Halalkalicoccus sp. CG83: one gene and its partners. The main gene of each other region encodes a partner of the protein of the gene in region 3 in a complex. Links are inferred from orthologs where the notes say so. Each region holds a gene or a part of one and is shown on either strand. Other genes may lie near its edges. The genes, in order: V0Z78_RS14245, V0Z78_RS13215 and V0Z78_RS03025.

Region 1 (2,882 bases), on a different replicon or contig from region 3:
AGTCGGGACGGGGGCCGTTCCTCGCGCTCGTCTTCGATCTCGTTCGTGAGGAACGCCACCGCGGACTCGTCACGAGACGACTCGAGGAGCGCGTCGCTCGACGGCGCAGCCGCGAGCGCGACGTCGAAGGACTGTTCGATCCCGGCGAGTGACGGCGCCACACCGATAGGGATGGGAGACCAACGATCCTCCATGCGCTTCAGTACCGAGGACGGCGACGAGATCGAGGTCCACGTCGAGTTCGGCGAGGTCAGAGACGAGACCGACGAACAGCCGGAGTTCGACCAGATCACCGTCTCGATCCACAAAAACGAGATCGAGGGGCGCATCCGAAGCACCACCGACGACGAGCTCATCGCCGACCTGGGGCGCAAGAGCCGGCCGGTCCGGATCGAGGCGCGGTCGGCCGACGGAACGGAGCAGGCCTCGATCGAGGCGCGCGTCGGGGACCCCTCGGGTCAGCTCGAGATCACCGAGATCGAGTGACCGATCACTCGTCGAACTCAGCGGAGTTGTCCTGCGGATCGTAGTCGAGCACCTCGCGGGCGCGTTCGAGCGAGTAGTACCGGCGGTCGTTGTTCGAGATGCCGTAGACGATCTCGTAGCCGTAGTCGGCCTGCAGACAGCGATCGAACAGGTGCGCACAGTCTCGATGCGAGAGCCACATCGCCTGGCCGCGCTCGTAGTCTCGAGGCGGGCGGTCCTTGGTGAGGTTGCCGATCCGTACGCAGACGACGCTGATGCCGTGTTCGTCGTGGAAGTACCGTCCGAGCAGCTCGCCGGTCGCCTTCGAGACGCCGTAGCGGTTGCCCGGCCGCGGGGGCTCCGTGCCGTCGAGCCGGAAGTCGTCCTCGGGCCGGTAGATGTCCGGGGTCCGATCGTTGGTCTCGTAGGAGCCAACCGCGTGGTTCGAGGAGGCGAAGACGAACTTCTCGACGCCCGCCTCGACGGCCTCCTCGAGGACGGTATGGGTGCCGTCGATGTTGTTCCGGAGGACGCTCTGCCAGGGGGCCTCGGGTCGGGGATCGCCCGCGAGGTGGATGATCGCGTCGACGCCCTCGACCGCTTGGGCGATCTGCTCCCGGTCCGTGATGTCGGCGACGATGGACTCGCCTAGTCGCTCGCCCGACGGCGGTTCGCGGTCGAGCAGTCGCCAGTCGTAGGCGTCGTCGAGGTGCTCGAGGATGGCGCGACCGACGCGTCCCTCGGAGCCGGTCAGCAAGACGGGAGCGTCCATTCACGCGGAGGGTCGACGTCGGCGCCTAAGAAACGTGCGATTTCCGTTACGACGATTACTGCGTGATCCGCGAGAAGGCGAGGTTGCCGCTGACGTTCTCGATGTAGATCGTGACGACGTCGCCCTCCTCCGCCCCGGGGACGAAGATGGTGTACTCGCCGCGCTCGGCCACGCCGTCGCCTTTGCGTCCGGTGCCCGTGATCTTCACCTCGTAGGTCTGGCCCTCCTCGACGGCGTCGCGCTGCTGGGTCTGGGAGGTCTGGCGGCGCTTCGTGACGGGGCGGAACGCCCCGCAGGCGTCACACCGGAGCATCGGGGTGCGGTCCTCACGGACGAGTCGGGTGTCGGGCAGTCCACACTCCGAACAGCGGACGTACTCCTCGACGTAGCTGGAGACGGCAGCGTCGAACTCCTCGCTCCCGAAGTTGCCGTTGTACCGGCCACGGCCGTCGTCGAACTTCCCGCTGGTACCGAGTTCGCGCTGGATGAACCGATGGAGGTGTTCGGCCTCGCGGTTGAGCGTGTCCGCGATCTCCCCCAGGTTGGTCAGCCGGGTGAAGGCACCGTCCTTCTGGGCCTGCGGGTCGGGGATCGAGAGCCGTTCGCTGCTTCCCTGGATGTCCGGCACCTCGTCCATCGCTCTATCGAGGCTTGAGCTATAGTCCATATCGGAGGGAGGGGCCGAGAGCCTATAGGGGCTTCGTGATTCCTCGTCCCACCGAAAGGACCTTCCTCCGATCCGCCCTCGCCCCGCGTATGCCTACCGAGAGCGAGGTCGCCTGTTTCGAGGCCGGCATCAAGTTCGGCACGCTCTACCACCAGTTCACCGGCACGCCCGTCGACCACGAGAGCGCGCCGGGGCTCGAACGCGCGATGGAGGAGGCGATCGAGAACCAGCCCCACTGTACCGACGTCGACGTCGAGATCCGCGAGGACCGGTTGGCCGAGGCGATCGATCCCGTGATCGGTTACACCGAGCTCCACGGGCCGCTGATGGACGTCGAGATCACCGTGGAGTACGAGGGATGCGACGTCCACACGAGGATGGAGCTCGAGGAGGGCTACCCACGCATGCGGGTCGTGAGCGTCGAGAGGTGAACGGCTTCACTTCCGCTCCGCACTCGGGTCACTATTAAAACGGTTCGGGTCGAACCACACGCCATGAGCCAGTCCACGCTCGACGACGATGACCTTCTGGGCGAGGCCGCGAGCGAGATCCGATCGGACGTCGAGGCCCACCTCGACGCCGCCCGCGCCGAGCTTCCCGGGGCCGACGAGATCTGGGAAACGGACGCCGATAACGTCCTCGGCGTGCTCAACGGTCTCAAGTCGACGCTCGACACCGGCGACGCGACGGCCCGCCTTCGCGACGCGAAGAAGTGGTTCATGGTCGGCGAGCGCGCCGACGCCTTCGAGGACCCCGAGTCGCTCCAGGCGGAACTCGACGAACTCGAGGAGCTCATCGGTGAGATCGAGGACGCCCGCGACAGCGTGGGCGACCTCGCGAGCACCGTCCCCGAGCTCCGCGGAAGCCTCGAGGAGTTCGAGGACGACGAGGAGAACGGGAACTCGGAGGACGATGAGGAGAACGAGAGCGAGGACGACGACGAGAACGGCGAAGAAGGCGAGGAAGGCGAGGAAGGCG
Region 2 (3,100 bases), 2.0 Mb from region 3 along the record:
ACGGATCTCCGTGCCTTTTCGGCTCGTGGCGTTCACGCCGCCGTCCGTCCGCTCGTCGTCGGGGAAGAGTCGCGATCCGATCACGAAGACCGCGGCGATGACGACGCCGATGGCTAGCCCGACGAGGACGCCGACGACCAGCCACCAGGGGAGGACCAACACGGGATCCGACTGCACGCTCCGGCGTAGGGGATCGACGATAAAGAAGGTTCCCGACCGAGTCAGCCGATGTAGCGCAGGTCGTCGTCGGTCGGGACGTTCTGGTTCTCGATCTCCTGCATCCGCTCGACGACGTCCTCCATCTCGTCGGCGCGCTCCTCGAGCTGGGTGAGGTCGACGTCGAGCCCGAGCAGCTCCTCGAGGACGCCCAGCACCGCCTGAGCGCTCTTGGGATCGACGAGGTAGCCGCTGGTCTCTCCCATCAGACACGCCGCCTCGAAGCCACGCCGGCCGCCCAGCCCCACGAGCAGGCCGCTGATCCCGACGATGCCGCCCTCGGGCTCGTTCTCGCGGAACTCGACGCCCGCGTCCTCGAGGGTCTCGATCAGCGATTCGTCGGTGGCCGCCCCGAGGACGGCGTGGTCCTCGACGAGCTCGCCGGTTGGGATCCCGCCGAGCGCGAACACGCGCTCGACGCCGGTCTCCTCGGCGGCGTCGAGGACGGCGTCGGCGATACGGTAGTGGCCGATGCCGCTCGCGGCCTGCTGGTCGCCCGTGAGCACGAGCAGGTCCCGGCCGTCGGTGGGGACGTGGTGGAGCTCGACGGAGACCAGTTCGGCCAGCCCGGACTCGTCGACGCTCACCTGTGGCGGGAGGTGTTCGGAGTAGAGCCGCCGGATCGGTTCGCCCTCGCGTTCCTCGATCAGCTGTTCGGCGACGAGGGTGCCGACGTGCCCGACGCCGGGGAGCCCCTCGATCAGCACCGGCTCGTCGAGTTCGGGCTCGGCGAGTACCTCGACCTCTACGTCGTCCATGCCCTCACTCGCGGCTCCGGCGCTTAAGAGCGCGTCGGTACTCGCCGTAGGGGTCCTCGGGGTTGAACGGCGCCGGCGCGCTGTTCACCGCTTTCGCGCCGCAGTCTGGACAGCTCGGAGAGAGGGTGTACACCGGGCGGTCGTGGCGCGCACGCCACGCCAAACAGATCCGGATGTCGGACTTCATCGCGCTACTCGTCGTCGGTCTTTCGCTCGCGGTGGAAGCTCCCGCTCCCGCCGAGCGCGGCGATCGCCTCGCTCGCGCGCTGGGCGCTCTTCTCGAGCTCGCTCTCGGCGGTCTTGTAGTTGGGCGCCTGCACCCGGATGCGGTACTCGGGCGCGCCGACGTAGGTGACCTCGAGGTCGATCTCGTCGCTCACCTCGCCGTTGCCCTCCGCCGCCCGTAGCGCCTCCTTGACCGCGTCGACGCCCTCGTCGGTGGAACAGACCAGATCGACGTAGCCCGTCACCGTCACGTACGGCACCGAGACGTTCTCGCGGGCGGTCTCGACGATCGCCTCGGCCTCCTCGTCGGAGAGATCGGTCTCCGAGAGCGCGGAGGGGCCGTGGATCGCGGCCTGTTCGAACCCCTCGTAGAGGCTGCCGTGGACGTCGATGAGCTCGTTCGCGACGGCGCCGTAGGTCTCCTCGTCGACGTCCTCGCCGAAGGCGAGCGACATCCAGTTGTCGGCCTTCTGTTCGTTCTTCCAGCGCTGGATCGTCTCCTTGTGCTGGTGTTCGTTGACGTCCTTCAGCGTGAGGTCGATCTGCTGGGAGTCCCGGTCGACCTCGAGCACCTTACAGACGACCGTCTGGCCCTCGCGGACGTGATCGCGGACGTTCTTGATCCAGCCCGAGGCGACCTCGCTGATGTGGATCAGGCCGCGCTTGTCCTCGTACTCCTCGAGGTCGACGAACACGCCGAAGTCCTCGATCTCATCGACCTTGCCGACGACGAGTTCGCCGGGGTTGGGCCAGCCGCTGTACTTCATCGGACCTCGGCGGTCTCACCGGGCTCGTCCCGGTCCGCCGAGCGGTGCTCGACGGTCTCGAGCACTTCGCCCTCGATATCGGCCTTTCCGCCGGTGGGGCGTACGAGCGTGTGACCACAGACGGCACAGGCGACCTCGGTGGAGGCCCGTCCGAAGACGATCTGTTCGTTCTCGCAGTCCGGACACGCGACGCGGTGAAAGCTCCCCGCCATGGTTACTCCTGGAACTCCACGCGGCCGGCGCGCCATCCCTTGCGCAGGTGGGCCTTGCCGCACTCGCCACAGCGGTACTTGAAGTCGGTCTTCCGGGTCGGCTTCCCGCCGCTCGGCACCTTCGAGAACTTCCCGTCGTTGCCGATGCCGGTCTGGCGCTTTCGCTGTCGGTCGATCCACTTCATTCCGGTCTGGCGGCCGGTGCGGACCTTTTCGAGCTCGTGCTGGTGATGTTCGTTGCAGTACGGACAGTACGTGTTGAAGCGTCGTGGGATCTGCATGGCCTTGCCCGCCGGTTGGCAGGCCGAAGGTAAAACCCGTTTGGTTGCCGGCCGTCGTATCGGTCCTCCCTGCAAAGGTTGATTAGGGTACTGGCCTGAGTGGACGACGTGAACTGCTACCGTTGGGAGGGGCTCGGAACCGACGGACGTGACGACGGTTCTCCCCGCCGAAACCGACGGTAGCGGACTATCGGAGCCGAAGCTACAGACACAGCATGTACATCGACATCCTCGGTGGGGCGCTCATCGGCGCGCTCCTCCTCACGCTCTGCGTTGGAATCGCCCGCTCCCTGGATCGACGGGTCGGGGCCGTGATGACCGACGGTGGCGAACGGAGCAATGCGTCGTCCTCCTCTGAGGTCTCCCCCGACGGCGGCGTCGCGACCGGCTACGGGTTCGTCACGTCGAAGCCGACCGGCCTGATCCGGTGGTTCACGACGGTCGACCACCGCGACATCGGGATCCTCTATCTCACCTTCGGCGTGTTCATGTTCCTCTGGGGCGGGATGGACGCGATGATGGCCCGGACGGAACTCCTCACCCCGCAGGCGGAGGTGTTCGGCATCGAGACGTACAACCAGCTGTTCACCACCCACGCCATTACGATGCTGTTCCTGTTCGCCACGCCGATCCTCTTCGGG
Region 3 (3,009 bases):
TCCTCCTCGAGCCAGCCGTGCTTGCCGAGGCCGGGTTGTTTGGCCGTAAGCCCGATCTTCGAGTCCCGAGGGTTTCGCTCGTCGATGCTCTTGGTGACGATCCGGGCGCGCACGGCGTCGTCGACGCCCAGCGTTCGGTTCGATTCCGTCGAGGCGAGCTGCTGGTTCTCGGCGTCGTAGGAGAGATACTCGTCGGAGATCTGCGAGACGTGCAACAGCCCGTCGACGGGGCCGATCCCGATGAACGCGCCGAACTCGACGACTTCTACGACCGTTCCGTCGATCACCTCCTGCATCTCGGGGTCGAACGTGACGGCGTCGAACTCCGCCTCGTAGTAGACGCCGGGTCGGTTGGGGAGGACGGCACCCGTCCCGATGTCCCGAACGTCGACGACCGAGACGACCGACCCGACGCCCGCGTCCATACGACCCTCGAGCTTGTCCTGAAGCAGCTTGCGGACCATGTCGGTCGAGACGTCCGCCAGCTTCTCCGGCGGCACCTCGACCGTGTCCTTGAGTGTAACCCGTTTGTACATGTTATGGTTGAGTGACTTCGAGTTTGTTCCGGCCCCTTAAACCAATTACTGGAACGCCGGCGTCGAGCAGGCGCCCGCGCAGCGGGCCGTCGTTCGTGACGACGTACGCGAACTCGCCCGCGGCGGCGAGCGAGACGATGGCGTCGTCAGCGTGTGATTCCCGGCTCTCGACGATCCGACAGTGTTCGCGTACGAGGTCGAGTCCGACGCTCGCGGCGACCGCCTCCTCGCCGGCGCCCCCGGCCAGTCCGCGAAGTTCGCGGACCACCGCCTCGGGTGCGACCGGCTCGGCCTCGGGGACGAGGCGTTCGAGCTCCTCGAACACGCGCACGCCGGATTCGATCGGCATCATCAGCGCGTTGGTGTCCATACAGACCGCGCCCATCTACTCCTTCAGCGTCCCGATGCCGATGAGCCGCCAGCGCGTCCCGACCCGGCGGTTGATCGCGATCTTCGCGCCGTCCGGCGCACAGACGGGTCGCTTGAGGCTGACCTCACACTCGCCCTCGCGGGCGCTCGTGACCGCGCCGACGGTCGTGGCGGTGCCGATCGTCATCATCAGCGGCTCGCCCGTGCTGATCTCCTCGACGGTCTCGCCCTCCTCGGCGCCGACGATGCGCTCGAGGAGGTCGACGTCCATGGTGAACGACTCCCAGGTGGGCGGGAGCGTGCCGGGCGTGCCCGCGATCTGGCCCGCGAGCGCGTCGCCCTTCGTCAGGCTCGGATCGAGGCCGGTGCCGACGCCGAGCAGGCCGCCGGGGGTGGCCTCGTCGACCTGGGTGCCGCCGGCCTGCACCGACCGGACGTCGGTGTGGATCGACTGCCACTCCGACTGGCCGCCCTCCTCGACCTCGCGGCCGGGGCGGATCTCGAGTTCGTCCTCGACCGTCAGGCGGCCGGAGACGAGGCTGCCGCCGATCACGCCGCCGGTGAGGTCCTGCCAGGTCGTTCCCGGACGGTTGATGTCGAAGCTCCGCGCGACGTGCATCCGGGTGTCGGCGCCGGGGTTGCGCTCGGGCGTGGGGATCTCCTCCTCGAGCGCGTTGATCAGCAGGTCGATGTTGACCTCCTGCTGGGCACTGATCGGGACGATCGGGGCGTCCTCCGCGACCGTTCCCGAGACGAACTCCTGGATCTGCTGGTGGTTCTGCTCTGCGCGTTCGCGGTCGACGAGGTCGACCTTGTTCTGGGCGATGACGATGTTCTCGATTCCGATGATGTCGAGCGCCATCAGGTGTTCCTCGGTCTGGGGCTGGGGGACGTCCTCGGTGGCGCTCACCACCAGCACGGCGCCGTCCATGATCGACGCGCCCGAGAGCATCGTCGCCATCAGCGTCTCGTGGCCCGGCGCGTCGACGAACGACACCGTCCGAAGGACCTCGCTCTCGCTGCCGTCGGGGCAGGTCTCCTCGATGGTGTAACACCCGGGCTCCTCGACGCCCGGACAGCGCCGGAGCGTCGCGTCGGCGTATCCCAGCCGGATCGAGATACCGCGCTTCATCTCCTCCGAGTGCTGGTCGGTCCACGACCCGGAAAGCGCCTGCACGAGCGTCGTCTTCCCGTGGTCGACGTGGCCGACGAGTCCGATGTTCACCTCCGGTTGTTGCGTTTGTGTCGTCAAGGTTGCCTCCATGGAGTAATTTGCTCACCCTTGCCTCGAACGCTTGATAAACCTACTGTTCTCACCTGCCTCCGGCGGACGAACGTCCCGATCGTGTCATTAAATCCCTCACCGCGGGGACGACCGTCGCGTCCCTCGGCCGGCCCGTCGAGGCTCCCTCGAGAGCCGAACCGGCCGCAGGTCCCGCTCGGATCGACGGGCAGTTCGGTCGACGAGTCAGGCGTCGTCCTCGGTTTCGTTCCCCCCGTCGCTCTCGTTGTCCGCCGCTCTCGGGGTCGGAACCGTCAGGGTGACGTGCGCGTCCTCCTCCTCCTCGATCGAGACCGCCCGCTCGTCCTCGCCCGCGTCGGTCGTCGCGGCGATCACGTACTCGCCCGGCTCGACGTCCTGCAGGATCACGCCGCCGCCGGCGTCGGTCTCGAACGTCGCCCCGTCGTACGTGCCGCCGGTGACGGTGACCGTCGCGCCGGGGACCGGGACCCCCTCCTCGTCGACGACCTCGACGAAGACGTTCGCCCCCTCGATCTCCGGGACCGGCGGCTCCTCCTCTACGGCCTCCGTCTCGTTCTCGTCACCCGCCTCGATCCCCTCCTCCGTTCCGTTCTCCCCGTTGCCGTCCTCCGTCGCGGTGACCTCGGTGTCGGCGTTCTCGTCACCGCCGTCCTCGCCGTCGTCCGTACAGCCCGCGAGCGCGAGGAGACAGAGCACACCGGCGCGCGAGACGAATCGGCGACGACCGATCGATCGTTCGGGCTCCATTCGGATCGTCGTGTAGCCACCCGTCTCGGGCCCAAGACGCTTCCGGTTCGAGAGGCGAGTGCGTCGTAACCGCGGGCCGGTCGGGCCGAACGA

What was found.
Region 1: the proteins of V0Z78_RS03025 (region 3) and V0Z78_RS14245 are in contact, whole or in part, in a crystal structure (PDB 2QMU), measured with the Saccharolobus solfataricus proteins. The link is inferred for Halalkalicoccus sp. CG83 from one-to-one orthologs. Residues at the interface, in WP_009988771.1 of Saccharolobus solfataricus: Trp33, Pro65, Glu66, Gln148, Val151, Asp152, Val154, Ser155, Lys156, Ala159, Leu160, Tyr163, Arg164, Lys167, Ile180, Ile181, Pro182, Val183, Ser184, Leu186, His187, Ile189, Asn190, Asp192, Ser193; in WP_231918336.1 of Saccharolobus solfataricus: Met1, Leu2, Arg4, Leu5, Tyr6, Lys8, Leu9, Pro10, Ile106, Lys108, Lys109, Glu110, Lys111.
Region 2: the proteins of V0Z78_RS03025 (region 3) and V0Z78_RS13215 are in contact, whole or in part, in a crystal structure (PDB 3CW2), measured with the Saccharolobus solfataricus proteins. The link is inferred for Halalkalicoccus sp. CG83 from one-to-one orthologs. Residues at the interface, in WP_009988771.1 of Saccharolobus solfataricus: Asp222, Lys225, Pro226, Gly227, Thr228, Gln229, Phe230, Asn231, Leu233, Lys234, Gly235, Leu259, Phe273, Thr274, Lys275, Tyr300, Leu301, Asp302, Pro303, Ser304, Leu305, Lys307; in WP_009989173.1 of Saccharolobus solfataricus: Val185, Arg186, Thr187, Asn188, Glu189, Pro190, Leu191, Gly192, Val193, Glu194, Ile196, Lys197, Ile200, Ser201, Leu204, Ile217, Lys218, Ile219, Tyr220, Thr221, Ile222, Gly223, Ala224, Pro225, Tyr227.

What each region holds. Positions count from the first base shown.
Region 1 is NZ_JAZDDH010000002.1:137,755-140,636, reverse strand. Bases 99-2,829 are described here. They hold V0Z78_RS14245 (translation initiation factor IF-2 subunit beta), read right to left. Parts: upstream 1,905-2,829; coding sequence 1,293-1,904; downstream 99-1,292. Other genes in these bases: V0Z78_RS14235 (DUF5790 family protein), read left to right, coding at 2,399-2,829; V0Z78_RS14240 (dihydroneopterin aldolase family protein), read left to right, coding at 1,994-2,335; azf (NAD-dependent glucose-6-phosphate dehydrogenase Azf), read right to left, coding at 491-1,237; V0Z78_RS14255 (hypothetical protein), read left to right, coding at 193-486; V0Z78_RS14260 (DUF309 domain-containing protein), read left to right, coding at 99-152. Outside these bases: more of V0Z78_RS14260, read left to right, coding at 1-98; more of V0Z78_RS14235, read left to right, coding at 2,830-2,882. UniProt on the Methanocaldococcus jannaschii protein: eIF-2 functions in the early steps of protein synthesis by forming a ternary complex with GTP and initiator tRNA.
Region 2 is NZ_JAZDDH010000001.1:2,536,908-2,540,007, forward strand. The notes cover bases 67-3,015. They hold V0Z78_RS13215 (translation initiation factor IF-2 subunit alpha), read right to left. Parts: upstream 1,967-3,015; coding sequence 1,166-1,966; downstream 67-1,165. Other genes in these bases: V0Z78_RS13200 (J domain-containing protein), read right to left, coding at 67-177; V0Z78_RS13205 (proteasome assembly chaperone family protein), read right to left, coding at 222-974; V0Z78_RS13210 (RNA-protein complex protein Nop10), read right to left, coding at 979-1,161; V0Z78_RS13220 (30S ribosomal protein S27e), read right to left, coding at 1,963-2,178; V0Z78_RS13225 (50S ribosomal protein L44e), read right to left, coding at 2,181-2,459. In the rest of the region: more of V0Z78_RS13200, read right to left, coding at 1-66; more of V0Z78_RS13230, read left to right, coding at 3,016-3,100. UniProt on the Methanocaldococcus jannaschii protein: eIF-2 functions in the early steps of protein synthesis by forming a ternary complex with GTP and initiator tRNA.
Region 3 is NZ_JAZDDH010000001.1:583,922-586,930, reverse strand. The notes cover bases 46-2,903. They hold V0Z78_RS03025 (translation initiation factor IF-2 subunit gamma), read right to left. Parts: upstream 2,170-2,903; coding sequence 922-2,169; downstream 46-921. Other genes in these bases: V0Z78_RS03020 (carboxypeptidase-like regulatory domain-containing protein), read right to left, coding at 2,374-2,903; V0Z78_RS03030 (twitching motility protein PilT), read right to left, coding at 538-921; V0Z78_RS03035 (DNA-directed RNA polymerase), read right to left, coding at 46-536. Outside these bases: more of V0Z78_RS03035, read right to left, coding at 1-45; more of V0Z78_RS03020, read right to left, coding at 2,904-2,916. UniProt on the Methanocaldococcus jannaschii protein: eIF-2 functions in the early steps of protein synthesis by forming a ternary complex with GTP and initiator tRNA.